Regions from separate parts of the Bacillus sp. 1A genome, predicted to be linked through region 2. Evidence: riboswitches for the same ligand, from Rfam matches in the RefSeq annotation. Region 2 holds a riboswitch; each other region holds the start of a gene.

Evidence for each region. A riboswitch is a leader RNA that binds a small molecule or an ion and turns the genes downstream of it on or off. The one in region 2 is predicted to bind S-adenosylmethionine.
Region 1: linked by a shared signal. The riboswitch ahead of metI (cystathionine gamma-synthase/O-acetylhomoserine thiolyase) and the one ahead of ACUN0F_RS16440 (hypothetical protein) in region 2 are both predicted to bind S-adenosylmethionine.
Region 3: linked by a shared signal. The riboswitch ahead of mtnK (S-methyl-5-thioribose kinase) and the one ahead of ACUN0F_RS16440 (hypothetical protein) in region 2 are both predicted to bind S-adenosylmethionine.

Annotation. Positions count from the first base shown of each region.
Region 1 is NZ_JBQYLZ010000001.1:2,316,886-2,321,863, reverse strand. It holds gene metH (methionine synthase) at 1-598, opposite strand, end outside; gene ACUN0F_RS11705 (bifunctional homocysteine S-methyltransferase/methylenetetrahydrofolate reductase) at 598-2,430, opposite strand; SAM riboswitch class I at 2,502-2,611, opposite strand; SAM riboswitch class I at 2,815-2,924, shown strand; gene metI (cystathionine gamma-synthase/O-acetylhomoserine thiolyase) at 3,019-4,131, shown strand; gene metC (cystathionine beta-lyase) at 4,128-4,978, shown strand, end outside.
Region 2 is NZ_JBQYLZ010000001.1:3,229,409-3,234,386, reverse strand. It holds gene ACUN0F_RS16460 (short-chain fatty acid transporter) at 1-754, shown strand, start outside; gene ACUN0F_RS16455 (group-specific protein) at 795-1,148, opposite strand; gene ACUN0F_RS16450 (NAD(P)H-dependent oxidoreductase) at 1,145-1,720, opposite strand; gene ACUN0F_RS16445 (SWIM zinc finger family protein) at 1,744-2,133, opposite strand; gene ACUN0F_RS16440 (hypothetical protein) at 2,388-2,705, opposite strand; SAM riboswitch class I at 2,746-2,844, opposite strand; gene ACUN0F_RS16435 (hypothetical protein) at 2,967-3,158, shown strand; gene ACUN0F_RS16430 (YwiC-like family protein) at 3,191-3,913, opposite strand; gene ACUN0F_RS16425 (ECF transporter S component) at 4,098-4,799, opposite strand; gene ACUN0F_RS16420 (ABC transporter ATP-binding protein) at 4,772-4,978, opposite strand, start outside.
Region 3 is NZ_JBQYLZ010000001.1:2,509,441-2,514,418, reverse strand. It holds gene ACUN0F_RS12850 (3-hydroxybutyrate dehydrogenase) at 1-150, shown strand, start outside; gene ACUN0F_RS12845 (YvrJ family protein) at 246-383, opposite strand; gene mtnA (S-methyl-5-thioribose-1-phosphate isomerase) at 602-1,663, opposite strand; gene mtnK (S-methyl-5-thioribose kinase) at 1,660-2,841, opposite strand; SAM riboswitch class I at 2,932-3,074, opposite strand; gene ACUN0F_RS12830 (carbon-nitrogen family hydrolase) at 3,146-4,009, opposite strand; gene ACUN0F_RS12825 (pyridoxal phosphate-dependent aminotransferase) at 4,024-4,978, shown strand, end outside.

The DNA.
Region 1 (4,978 bases), 910 kb from region 2:
CGGCCAGAGTCGTTCCCATCGGTTCAATCGTTCCTGAAATCATAATAGGTACAATTTTATTTAGCTCATCAAAAGCTGCTTGAATTCCAATATAAGCAGCCTTCACGTTACGCATATCTTGACTCGTCTCAACGAGTAATACATCTACGTCGCCATTCAATAAGCCTCTAGCCTGCCGTGTATAGGCTTCAATTAATTCTTCAAACGTCACACCACCTGTAACACTAATCGCTTTCGTTGTCGGCCCCATTGCTCCCGCAACATATACTTCCTTCCCGCTTTCTTTGACCGCTTGCTTCGCTAAACGTGCTGCCTTCTCATTTAATTCCTCATCTAAATGAGACAACTCATAATCACTTAATACAATATTCGTCGCCCCAAATGTATTTGTTTCAATAATATCCGCTCCAGCTTCAATATAAGCTTTATGAATCTTTAAAATGACATCAGGCCTTGTTTCTACTAAATATTCATTACAGCCTTCGTACTCTTCTCCTCCGAAATCTTCCGCAGTTAAGTCCTCTTGCTGGATCATTGTTCCCATTGCACCATCTAATATTAAGATGTTATTTTGTAATTTTTCTTCTATACATTTCATCAGTTAATACCTTCTTTCACTTCTTGCTTTTCTCTCACATATTTAACAAGATGTTCTGTAATTTCATATTTTAGAAATGGTGTAATAAGATAAATGCCGTTAAAATATTTCATCGCCGCATCGATCAATTCTTGTGAAATGCGAATCCCTTCCTCAATTGCTGCCTCTTTCGTTTCATGTCCATCCATTCTCTCCCTTATTTCTTCAGGTAGTGTAATACCCGGTACCTCAAAATGAAGGAAATCTGCATTCCTTTTACTTATTAATGGCATAATCCCAATAAAAATAGGTTGTTCCAAATGCTTTGTCGCTTCATACACTTCTTCAATTAACGCGATATCATAAATTGGCTGCGTTAAGAAATATTCCGCTCCAGCATCTATTTTCCGTTCCATTCGCTTAACCGCTGCTTTTAAATGTCTTACATGCGGATTAAACGCACCTCCCACTGAAAACCTTGTTGCTGGACCAATTGATTTCCCTAAAATCGAGCGCCCGTCGTTCATTTCTTTAATCATTTTAATGAGCTCAATAGAGGACAAATCATATACAGAAGTGGCACCTGGAAAATCACCAACGCGTGCTGGATCACCAGTTAAAGCTAACACTTCTTCCATACCTAACGCTGATAGGCCTAGTAAATGAGATTGTAGTCCGATGACGTTATGGTCTCTACACGTTAAGTGCGTCAATACCGGAATATCGTGCTTCGTTAATAATGCCCCCATTGCCATATTCGAGATGCGAGGCGATGCTAATGAATTATCTGCTAGAGTAATAGCATCTGCACCAGCTCTTTTCAATGCTCTTGCTCCTTCAAAAAATCGCTGCGTATTTAACGTTTTCGGTGGATCTAATTCCACTACTACTGTCGTTTGTTTTTTTGCTTTCTCTGCTAATGTGACATGAGCTTTTGAACGCTTCTCGTGTGTATGAACTACTTTCGGTCTTTGAATCGTATCCTTTTCTATTACAGGTGTAACATTTGCAATTGCACGTTTCATACTTTCAATATGTTCTGGAGTCGTGCCACAACAACCACCCAATAACCGGATACCTTGCTCAATAAATTTCGGTGTCATCGCTTCGAAATAAGCCGGACTTCCCTCATATACGTAGCGTCCCTCCACATAATTCGGGAGACCTGCATTTGGATATGCTGACAAGTAGCCATTTTGAGGAATCGATATCATTTTAAAAGCTTCCGTCATATGAAGTGGCCCTAGTTGACAGTTCAATCCAACGACATTTGCACCGTAATCTAAAAGCTGCTTTAATATTTCATTTACATCATTTCCATTTTGAGTCGTACCTGCCTCATGTAACGCTAATTGAGCTACAATTGGAATATTCGTTTGTTTTCGTAACACCTGAACAGCATGAAGTAATTCAAACTCATCATAGAAAGTCTCTAATAGCAGTCCATCAACCTGTTCTTCTAGTAATGCACTTGCCTGCTCAAGTAGCATAAATTCTCGCTCCATATCAGTTGTTGTAACAGCTCCGATATGTTTCATACCACCAATTGTCCCTAAAATTGCATTTCTATCTGTAACAGATGCTTTCGCAATCTTCACTGCCGCTTTATTAATTTGAACAACTTGATTCTCTAAGCCATACATACGTAATTTCGCTTCATTCGCTCCGTACGTATTTGTTTGAATCACATCAGCCCCAGCAGCTACATATTGCTTATGAATCGATATAATTAAATCTGGATCAGATATATTCAATTCTTCAAAACTACTTTGCAAGCCATGTGAATGTAATAATGTCCCAACCGCGCCATCACCTATTACAATTCCTTTTGATAATAAATCTAGTAATTTCACAAATCTCCCTCATTTCTATCAATATAAAAAAAACCCTCTTCACTTTGAAGAGGGGGACATAATCATTCCTCCTCTTATTATGCAAAACATTCGTTTTGCAGGTATTAGCACCGTTTCAAACATTTCGTTTAAAGGTTGCCGGGTTTCACAGGGCCTTTCCCTCCACCGCTCTCAATAAGAGTTTGTCTTTATTATTTTATTTATGTAGCTAAAAGGAAATACGTTCCCCTTTTAACAATGTTTGTTAATTTTTTAATAAATTTAGCATGCACAAATGCAAAAGTCAATGACACTTGCGGAAAAATAAAAATTATTTAAAATAAAGTTGCAATTCAATTATCTTTTGTTGTAAAGTTAAAAACATAATAAAATTTCATACGAACATTCTTATCTAGAGAGGTAGAGGGACTGGCCCTTTGACGCCTCAGCAACCATTAACATTTGTTAATAAGGTGCTAATTCCAGCAAATTGTGAAAGATTTGACAGATGAGAAGAAGACTCTATTCAAACCGAAAGCCTTCTTCTTTAGAAGGCTTTTTTTATTTTACATTCACTTAATTGTTAATTTAAAAAGGAGGAATTTTCACATGTCAACTATTGAAACAAAACTAGCACAAATCGGAAACCGGAGCGAGACTACAACAGGAACTGTTAACCCACCTGTTTATTTTTCAACTGCTTATCGTCACGAAGGAATTGGTAACTCTACTGGCTTTGACTATTCACGAACTGGCAATCCAACTCGCGGTCTTTTAGAGCAGGCAATCGCAGATTTAGAGTACGGTGAACAAGGTTATGCCTGTAGTTCAGGGATGGCAGCTGTTCTCCTCGTCCTTTCCCTATTCCGTTCCGGAGACGAACTTATTGTATCTGAAGATTTATACGGGGGCACTTATCGATTATTTTCTGAGCACGAAAAAAAGTGGAATGTTCGATGTAGATACGTAAATACACAATCTATTAAACAAATTGAGCAAGCTATCACAACTGAAACGAAAGCTATTTTCATAGAAACTCCAACTAATCCGTTAATGCAAGTTACTGATATTGCCGCTGTCGCAACTGTAGCGAAAAGACACGGACTACTTCTTATTGTAGACAACACATTCTATACGCCTTATATACAGCAGCCATTAACAGAAGGTGCCGACATTGTACTTCATAGCGCAACGAAATATTTAGGGGGACATAACGATGTCCTAAGCGGACTTGTCGTTGCAAAAGGAAAGGAACTTTGTGAGGAAATCGCTCATTATCATAATGCCTCTGGTGCGGTCTTAAGTCCATTTGACTCATGGCTATTAATTCGTGGTATGAAAACGTTAGCGCTTCGCATGAGACAACATGAAGAAAATGCAAAAGCAGTTGTTGCTTATTTAAATGATGAAGACGGGGTGACAGATGTATTTTATCCTGGAAGAGGCGGCATGATCTCATTTCGTCTGAAAGATGAAACATGGATTAATCCATTCTTACAATCTTTATCCTTAATTACATTTGCTGAAAGTCTTGGTGGTGTTGAAAGTTTAATGACGTATCCAGCAACGCAAACACACGCTGATATTCCTGAAGAAATCAGAACAGCAAACGGTGTATGTAATCGTCTTCTGCGATTTTCCGTTGGCATTGAAAATAGTAACGATTTAATCCAAGACTTAAAGCAAGCCATTAAACTTGTAAAAGAAGGTGTAAGAATATGAGTTATTCTATAGATACACTCTTACTGCACAACCAATATAAACATGACTCGCAAACAGGAGCTGTTAACGTTCCCATCTATAATACATCAACATTCCACCAGTTTGATGTAGATACGTTCGGAAAATATGACTATAGTCGCTCTGGTAATCCAACTCGTGAAGCTCTTGAAGATATCATTGCTTTATTAGAAGGAGGAACAAAGGGATTTGCCTTCGCATCAGGAATTGCAGCGATTTCTACTGCATTCCTCCTTCTTTCACAAGGCGATCACGTACTCATTTCAGAAGACGTATACGGAGGAACTTACCGAATTATAACTGAAGTGCTCTCCCGTTACGGTGTGTCACATACATTTGTTGATATGACAAATGTAGAAGAAATAAAGCAAAACATTAAGCCAAACACAAAACTCTTTTATGTGGAAACACCCTCTAATCCACTTTTAAAAGTGACAGATATTCGTGCTGTTTCTAAACTTGCAAAATCTATTGACGCCCTTACTTTTGTTGATAATACATTTTTGACACCACTATTCCAGAAACCACTTGATCTTGGCGCCGATGTCGTTCTTCATAGTGCCACAAAATTCATTGCCGGTCATAGTGATGTTACTGCCGGATTAGCGGTTGTAAAAGATGCCGAACTCGCTCAAAAACTTGGATTTTTACAAAATGCATTCGGCGCTATTTTAGGTCCTCAAGATTGTTCTCTCGTACTTCGCGGTCTAAAAACATTGCATGTACGTCTTGAGCATTCAGCTGCAAACGCCAATAAAATTGCACATTATTTACAAGAGCACGCTAAAGTTAAAAATGTCTATTATCCTGGCTTACAAACACATCTTGG
Region 2 (4,978 bases):
TTTTCTCGTTACGATGCCTCTCATTAATAAAGCGATGCATCCAGATGAAAAACATACGATAACTGTAGATCCTAGCGTATTCCATGAAGAAGCTGCCGCTCAAGAAGTAGGAAACAATACGTTCGCTGAAAAAATGGAAAATAGCATCATTATTACACTTTGCGTTGGCTTGTTAGGTCTCATTTATATTTTCAATTACTTTTATACGAAAGGCTTTAACCTTACTCTCGATATCGTTATTTTTATGTTATTAATTGCTGGGCTTATTTTCCATCGTACTCCGATTCAATATATACGCGCTTTTTCAGATTCTACAAAAAGTGCTTCTGGTATTTTACTTCAATTTCCGTTTTATGCAGGAATTATGGGAATGATGATTGGAGCTAATGGTGAAGGACTTTCACTTGGAGGAGCTATTTCGAATTTCTTTATTAGCATTTCAAACGAAACGACTTTCCCTCTCTTTACCTTTTTAAGTGCTGGCATCGTTAATATTTTCGTTCCATCTGGCGGCGGCCAATGGGCTGTACAAGCACCTATTATGATTCCAGCTGGTGCTGAACTTGGTGTACCTGCAGCAAAAACAGCAATGGCAATTGCGTGGGGCGATGCTTGGACGAATTTAATTCAACCATTCTGGGCATTACCGGCATTAGCGATAGCTGGTTTAGGTGCTCGTGATATTATGGGATTTTGCGTTGTGAACTTACTATATGCAGGATTCATCATTAGTCTATGTTTCTTATTTATTTAAACGAAAAGCTAGTTTTATGCTAGCTTTTTTACATAATAAATCACTTATTTCCCGTGCAATTTATCACGGTCTTCCACTCTATCTCCGTAAGATATAACGCCTCACATGCAAAAAAATCTTCACATACTTTTTCAATTAAATGTGGATTTTTCTTAAGGAAATTCCACTGTAACGCTTTAGGAAGAAAATATGTTTCATATTCTTTACTTCCTCTTACCACCTCATCAACTTCTCTTTCACAAATCCCTCTTATTAGATAATCATTTCTTAATTGAATCGTCATTTGTTGAAATGTTTCGCTACATTTTTTCAATTGAAGTAAACACGTAATATACGTTCGCAAAAGTTCGTTATCATACCCACAACAGTTTAGAATACGATCGATTTCATTCATAATGTACGAGCCTTTTCTTCTATTTGTACTAACCATTTTTCCCGCTTCTCTAGTTTACTCGTTTTCACTGATTGGAAAACTGACCGTTTTATATCGCGAATACCGCAAAAACGTAAAATACCTCTCTTCATCATAATCCAATCTGCTGATCGGTATAATAATGCGACGTACCATAAAGGCGAGTCCAACGTATTAATAACCCACGCTTTCTTTCCGTTCAATAATCCTTTCGGCAGGGCACCTTCATATTTATAAGCAAATCCAGCTACGAAAATGCGATCAATAAATCCTTTTAAAATAGCAGGCATCCCCCACCACCATATCGGATAGATGAAGAGAAGCGTATCTGCCTCTTCTACTAATTTTCTATATCGCGCTGTCTCTTCCTCATTTACTAAATCACGTCTTTTCTTCTCTTCATTAAATACAAGGACTGGATCAAATTGTTCCTTATATAAATCAAGTACCGTAACCGAATGATTTGTTTCTTGTAATCCTTTTTGCACATGCTTTAATATCGCCGCATTAAAACTGGAAGGACTAGGATGGGCGTATACAATTAGTGCATTCACTACATAACAACTCCCTCTATAAGTTAAAGTTTCCCCTTCTTTAACATCTTCTCTACAATTTGTACGTTTTTCGAACTTTGTAATAAACGATTTAATACGATAAGTAATTCTTCCTTGTCTAAATCTTTCAGTTTCTCTTTCAACGTACTCTCACCAGCATCTTGAATATCATAAACAACTGCCGCCATATGCTTACAATAATTCTCATATGGACACTCGCAGCTACTTTCTGTAAAATTTTCAAGATCAATCATTACTTCATAGTTTCCTGCATTTCCAGTAACAAAAGCAAAAACTTTCTTATCATGTATTTCAACCTCTTCTACATGTCCATCTTCATAATATTCGTATCCTCTATCTACAATGTATTTCGGAATCCATTTCGTTATATCATTTAGTAAGTAAGCGTACATAACAACACCTCTTCCTTTAATTCCCTTTTGACTTCCACAACCCCTGCATGTTATTCTAATAACTGTCAAATAGCAAGTCTATATGACAAAACGACTGACACCTATTCGGCGGAGGTGTCTCTTTTCATTTGCAGCCGATATGAAGTGCCTCTTTCAGGCACATTCAATCTTTGACACTACACACTCAACACCATTCCCTTGTATCAGGCTGCTTAAGCAGTCTTTTACTCTACATACTTCAAAAAAAAGAGAGCTTAGCTCCCTTTTCCCGCCTTATAAAATACCCCTTTTTCAGTATAGAGATATTCATCAGCTAATGTAATTTTCCCATCCAGTTTCAGTTCATCTAATAGTCTTGATAAATAAAATTGATGTAACATCTTTTTCGTGAATTTTCCTTCATGATGCGAAACGATATGTTCTTGAATATCTAACAATGATATTGGCTTATCTTGCTCTATCATATATTCATAAACTGTACTACGCAGTTTTACGTATTTTTCGAGTGTCACAGTACTTCGCAACCCCTTTCTTCTTAATATAAATTTTCGTAATCGGTTTTTTTGCAACAAAAAAACCTCTCCGATAAGAAGAAGTTACGTATATATCTTCGTCTTATCTCCCAGAACAAATATGTTCTGCTGGAATTAGCACCTGCATCGCGGTTGCTGGGTTTCATCGGGCCAGTCCCTCCACCTCTCTGGATAAGAAAATATTCACTTAATTCTTACTATACGTAATTTCATTCTAATTGTCAAATAAATATAACAAATTATATTTTGTTCCTTACTGTTCATACTATACATATATAAATATGCAAGGAGGATTATGAAATGCACGAAAATGCTCGCGGATATGTCCAAAATTCTTTTCAATCATTACAAGAAGCAAAACATTGTTTAGAAGAAGCGCTACAGACTGTTGAAAAAGATTTTAATCGCGCTCGTATTGAACAATCACTTTATGCGATCGAACAAGCTATTCAACGCTGTGATTACACGGTTCATATTTTAGAACAAGATTGAAAAAACTTCCCATCATAAGGTGGGAAGTTTTTTCAAATGGCATACTTCATAATTATTACCGTTATAATTAAAAAATATACAGAATTAGCAATTTCTAAAACCCCTACTTTTATAATAGAAATTTTTTTGCCATATAACATAATTGCTCGAATGACACTCGGTATAAAAATAAGAGAACACCACGGATTGATAGCAAATACAATGATTGTTAATATAATATGATACCCCCATGATATAAGACGATACTTCGGGTTATTTTTCTCGCGAATCATCGTTTTTACATAAAATGTACTTCCTAAAAAATATAAAAATGAAATAAGCGCAATAAATAATGCTGTTTTATCTATAAGTTTCATTGAAAAATAATAACTAACTAAACCACCAATACAGAAAACAATAATCGCACTAATATCATTTAGTAATGCTCTTTCATTTTTTTGACGAGCGTAATACATATTTACAATAAATAATGGAATCATGAATACTACGAATAAAAGAATGCGCCGTTCATATAATAGAGAAATCATTCCAAATACGAACGCGATGATAAAATATACAATTGCAGCATGTAAGTACTCTTTTTTTCGTTTTTGCTTTATGTACGTAAGAAATGGATACGTAGCTAAATAGATAAAGAACCAAGCTAAAAACAATGGAATATGATACATAGTAGGTTTCCCAAGTATGACACTTAATAGAAATGGTATAACGAGCATGGCCCATGCACCGTGTTGCTTCGGAATAACTAACTTCATTAACTATACACCTCCCTTATGAAAATAGTTCTCACCTACTATTATACAAATAAATTTATATAATAACGGGTATATATTGAATCTATTTTTTGACAATAAAAAATGCTCCTTACAATATGTAAGAAGCATGAAAGAGGCAAACGAATATGTAAGTCGCGACCCTACCTTATATGAGTATGCTTTTCTATGCCGTGTTATGCTTATCTAATATGCCATATTTCTTTTTAAATCTTGTAAGAATCGTAATCCAAGACGTACTAAATAATAGTAAGAAAACAACATTTGAAATTGCATGACTCAAATCGAAATAAAAACTTGCGATATAATACGAAACGACTGCTTCCCACGTTGCCTCACGTATGAAACCGAGAAGCCCCCATAAGTTCATAATCCAGCCAAATAAAAACCCAACAAATAATCCGTATAGAAGTCTTCCCCATAGCTTTTTCATTAAAAATGTATTACGTAATAATCCAGCTATAAAACCAATCATGCCCCAAGAAAACATTTGCCACGGCGTCCACGGACCTTGTCCTAAAAAGATGTTAGATACGATAGCCGCTGTTGCACCGATCATAAAACCAGTTTCACTCCCAAACACAATTGCAGAAACGATAATGACAAATGAAGTCGGTTGTACACTTGGTAAAATAGAAAATGGTACACGGCTAACTGCTGCAATTGCCGCTAACACAGCAACGAGCACAATTTCACGTGAAACAAAAGCCTTTCTTTCAAAGCGGATATAGAAAGGTAACATAATAACAACTAATAAAAACAAACTACTTAACATGTAATAACCGTCCATGATAAGTGTAGTAAAGAGTAATGTGCCTATTATTACTGCAAAAATACATATTATGAATGCAACATATCGTTTAGACACGCTTCGTACACATCCTCCCACGTTAATGCATATGGCAATTCTTTTCGAATGAATCGATTAATAGATGTTGTATAAAAGAAGTTTCCACTAAAAAATTCTTTCGGTGCATCATTCATAATAACTGCTCCGTCAAATAACATCATGCATTGATCAACGTATTTCGCTGCAAACTCAATATC
Region 3 (4,978 bases), 720 kb from region 2:
TTAGAAGATGTTATTTATCCACTTGTACCACAAAAACGCTTATTGCAAGTACAAGAAATCTCTGATTATGCTATGTTTTTAGCGAGTGAAAAAGCAAGAGGTATAACTGGACAAGCCGTTGTTATCGATGGTGGTTATACTGCTCAATAAAGTGAAGGCTTTTACTGCCCATTAATGCGGGGGTAAAAAATAAAGTTTGCTCACGAAGAGCAAACTTTATTTTACTTTCTATCGCGAGGACCTTCCTACTTTAGTAATTGTTTAGGAAGTTTCTCGATTGCAACAATTACCCCATCTAATTTACTTTCAATACGATGGAGTAAATATAATGTTACAACAATCGGAAACCCTACATTACCTATCATCCTGATCCACTCTTCCATCTTTTCCGCCTCCTTCCATTATATAAATAAGAGAAAAGAAAACATTTAGGCATAAAGTGAAACTTTAATCAGTGGGGGTTTTCTTCATCCCCCACTGATTATTAGTTGAACCAATCGGGCTTTTACGGGCAGTTGACCCCCACCTAACTTCTTTGCTTCCGCTGAATTTTGAGGTGGGGGTCTTACTGCCCGTTAATGCGGGATAAAAAAACAAGCTATTATGTATTAGCTTGTCTTTCAAATAACGATGCAATTTCCCGTTTATAATCTCCGTGTATGATGCCTTTTTCAGTAATAATACCTGTAATTAATTCATTCGGTGTTACGTCAAATGCAGGATTATAAACATCAGTTCCAATTGGCGCCACTTGTTTTCCAAAAATTTTCGTAACTTCGGTTTCATCTCTTTCTTCAATAACAATTTCTGTACCTGTTTGTTTCGTAATATCAAACGTAGATAACGGAGCTGCAACGTAAAATGGAATATCGAAATACTTTGCTAATATAGCTAAATTCATTGTTCCGATTTTATTTGCTGCATCTCCATTTGCGACAATTCGGTCCGCTCCTACAATAATCGCGTTTATTTCTTTCGTTTGAATAGCATGCGCTGCCGTATTATCTGTAATAAGTGTTACATCAATATTTGCCTGTTTTAATTCCCAGGTCGTTAAACGCCCGCCTTGTAAAACCGGTCTCGTTTCACACGCATACGCATGTAAACGTACACCTTTTTCTTTCCCAATATAAAACGGTGCTAATGCAGTACCATATCTAGCAGTTGCAATACTTCCAGCGTTACAAATTGTTAAAATGTTATCACCGTTTTTAAAGCATGTTAATGCATGTTCTCCAATACTCCGGCATACCGCTTCATCTTCTTGCTGAATGAGAAGCGCTTCTTCTTCTAATATTTTTTGTGCTTCTTTTATTGTAGTAATTTCTCGAATGGATTCTCTCATACGATCGATTGCCCAAAATAAATTGACTGCTGTCGGGCGTGACGTTCCTAAATAATTACAATCTCTATTAAACTTCTTTTGAAATTCTTCCATATGTACAGTATTATATTTTTTTGATGCAAGTGCCAAGCCAAATGCAGCTACAATTCCAATTGCAGGTGCTCCTCGTACTTCTAGCATGACAATACTTTTCCATACCTCTTCAATCGTCGTTAATGTTTTGTATTCTGTACTATGCGGCAACTTTGTTTGATTTAATACTGCAATGGCATCACCTTTCCAACTGACAGATCTCGGAACCGTAACAATTGTACTCATGCTTTTATCCCTCCAGAAACTGTCTGTTGAAATAATGTTCGGAACAGTTGAATATCAGCACTCTTAGCTTCATATTTTATTAGTTCTTTACCTAAGGATAACGCTTGTTTCTTAGCTTGAATCCTCGTTTCTTTATTTGCTATTCCATCTAAATCAGCTACATGCGCTAAGCCAATTGTTCTACGGATAAGCTCACATCCGGCAAATCCAACGGCATCTGTAAAAATATTTTGCAAAATAATTGGCAACCATTGTTTCTCTTTCGTATATGCTTCTACACCTTCTCCAATCCATAACTTCGTAAAAGCTTCTACAAAATAACTCCATGTTTTCTCAATATGGAAAAATAGCACACTTCTTTTTTCCTCTTCACGGGATAGTGCATTTAATAATAAATTTGCAATAAATTGGCCAAGATCAAATCCACATGGACCATATGTTGCAAATTCTGGATCAATTACTTTCGTTTCAGCAGGGGATGAAAAAATACTACCAGTATGTAAATCACCATGAATAAGCGCTTCTTTTCTCGTTAAAAATTTATATTTATACTGTGCTACTTTTAATTTTAAATTTTTGTCACTCCATAGTTCATCCACCGCTAGTTGTAACTCTGGTTCATAATCATTCGTATCATAATGACTAAACGGATCTGTAAACACTAAATCTTCCGTGATTTTACTAAGATCTGGGTTTACAAATGCACCTTCTAGTACCCTTTTCTCTTCTGATTGTAAACCGAAATCTGAAGTATAAAACAACACATGTGCTAGAAAGCGACCAATATGTTGGGATAAAAGCGGGTACTCCTCTCCATCTATTAATCCTTTTCTTGCAATTGTTAGCCTCGATAGATCTTCTATGACCGTTACTGCTAACTCTTCATCATGACTGTACACTACCGGCACATATTCCGGCACATACTTCGCAAAAATTTGTAATGCTTTACTTTCAATCGTCGCTCTTTTTATAGACAGTGGCCAGCTCTCACCAACTACTTTCGCATATGGCAGTGCTTGTTTGATTATAATAGACTTCTCTCCATCATCTAATTTGAACACGTAATTTAAATTTCCATCTCCAATTTCATGACAAACTACATTTGCTTTCTTTTCAAAATAACCATGTTCTTTCGCATATTGTATAGCTGTCGTTTCAGTTAATGAATAATATCCCATCGTCTTCTCCCCCTTTTTTAATTCAGAGGTTTTTCTGACGTAGAAAAACCTCTTTCCACAAAGAAAGAGGTTTGAAGTTTATCTTCTCCCCTCTTATCTGCCAGAAAGGTTTACTTTCTGCTGGAATTAGCACCGTGCCTTTTGGCGTAAATAAACGCCCCATTTCACAATGGTATTACGGTCGGTTGCTGGGCTTCATCGGGCCAAATCCCTCCACCTGCTCTTGATAAGAGTTGTATAATTTTTTGAATTTTTAACTTTATGTTGAAGACTATACCAAGAATAAAAATCACTTGTCAACATTTTATTTGTATAATTCTGGACGACGATCTGCAAAAACTGGAATTCCTTTGCGTACTTCTTTAATTTTCTCAAAATGAAGCTCTCCCAATAAAATTGATTCTTCTTCATTCGCTTCTACAACAACTTCGCCCCAAGGATCGACAATTAAAGAATGACCGGCAAACTCATTATTCGGATCCTTTCCTGCCCTATTACATGCAACAACATAACACTGATTTTCAACTGCTCTTGCTTGCAGTAACAAACGCCAATGCACTAAACGAACCAATGGCCATTCTGCTACAACAAATAAAACTTTTGCACCTTTAGCAGTATGAACGCGCATCCACTCTGGAAAACGAATGTCATAACAAATTGTGCCGGCGCACTCTACATCATCTAGCCTAAATTCACCTGTACTATTTCCAGCGATTAAATATTTATGTTCATCCATAAGCTGAAATAAGTGCACTTTACTATATTCATTGACTAGTTCTCCTTCCTTGTTTACCACATACATTGTATTTGTAACACCTTGCTCTGTTTGCTTCGCTATAGAACCACCGACAATATGTACACCATATTGCTTCGACCATTCTTTCAGCTTTTCTTTCGTTTGCAATCCATCCCTATCTGCAATTTCAGTAAGCCTCGTTAAATCATATCCCGTTGTCCATAGTTCTGGTAAGACAATCACATCTGGTCTTTCCTTCATCGCTTCGCTTATTTTATTTTTAGCATTCTCAATATTTTTTTCTACATCTCCAAAGACAATATCCATTTGAATACATGCGACTTTCATTTTGTCAGCCCCATTCTTAATTTTTTCTTTACAAAATACTGGAAAGATTATATCATTTGTCACTAGAATTGTAACAACTTTCAAAAGAGGTGGAAAGTATGAAATTATTTCAACCTTCTGAGATAGTAACATCATTGCCTACACAATTTTTTGCTTCACTTGTTGCAAAAGTTAACAAAGTCGTTGCAGCTGGTCACGATGTTATTAATCTAGGTCAAGGTAATCCAGATCAACCAACACCGCAGCATATCGTAAAAGCTTTACAAGATGCTGCTGAAAAGACCATTCATCATAAATATCCGCCATTTCGCGGACACGAAAGTTTAAAAGAAGCCGTGGCAACATTCTATCAACGCGAATATGATGTAGTAGTAAATCCAAAAACAGAAGTTGCTATTTTGTTTGGTGGAAAAGCTGGATTAGTAGAATTACCAGTTTGTTTTACAAACCCTGGTGATACTATTCTCGTTCCAGATCCAGGCTATCCAGATTATTTATCAGGAGTTGCTTTAGCAAAAGCACAATTTGTAACAATGCCGCTTATTGCAGAAAATAATTTTTTACCAGATTATACAAAAATTGATGCCACTACCGCTAAGCGTGCAAAGTTAATGTTTTTAAACTATCCAAATAATCCTACTGGTGCTACTGCATCAAAAGATTTCTTTGATGAAACCATTCATTTTGCTAATAAACATAATATATTAGTCGTTCATGATTTTGCTTACGGTGCTATTGGATTCGATGGTCAAAAACCTGTTAGTTTCTTGCAAGCAGACGGTGCTAAAAATACAGGTATTGAAATTTACACTCTATCGAAAACTTTCAATATGGCTGGATGGCGCATCGCTTTTGCTGTGGGGAATGAAAGTGTGATTGAGACAATTAACTTATTACAAGATCATATGTATGTTAGTATTTTTGGTGCAGTTCAAGATGCTGCCCGCGAAGCACTATTAAGTTCACAATCTTGCGTAATAGACCTTGTAAATAGTTACGAATCTCGAAGAAACGCTCTTGTTTCAGCTTGTCACTCAATTGGTTGGAATGTAG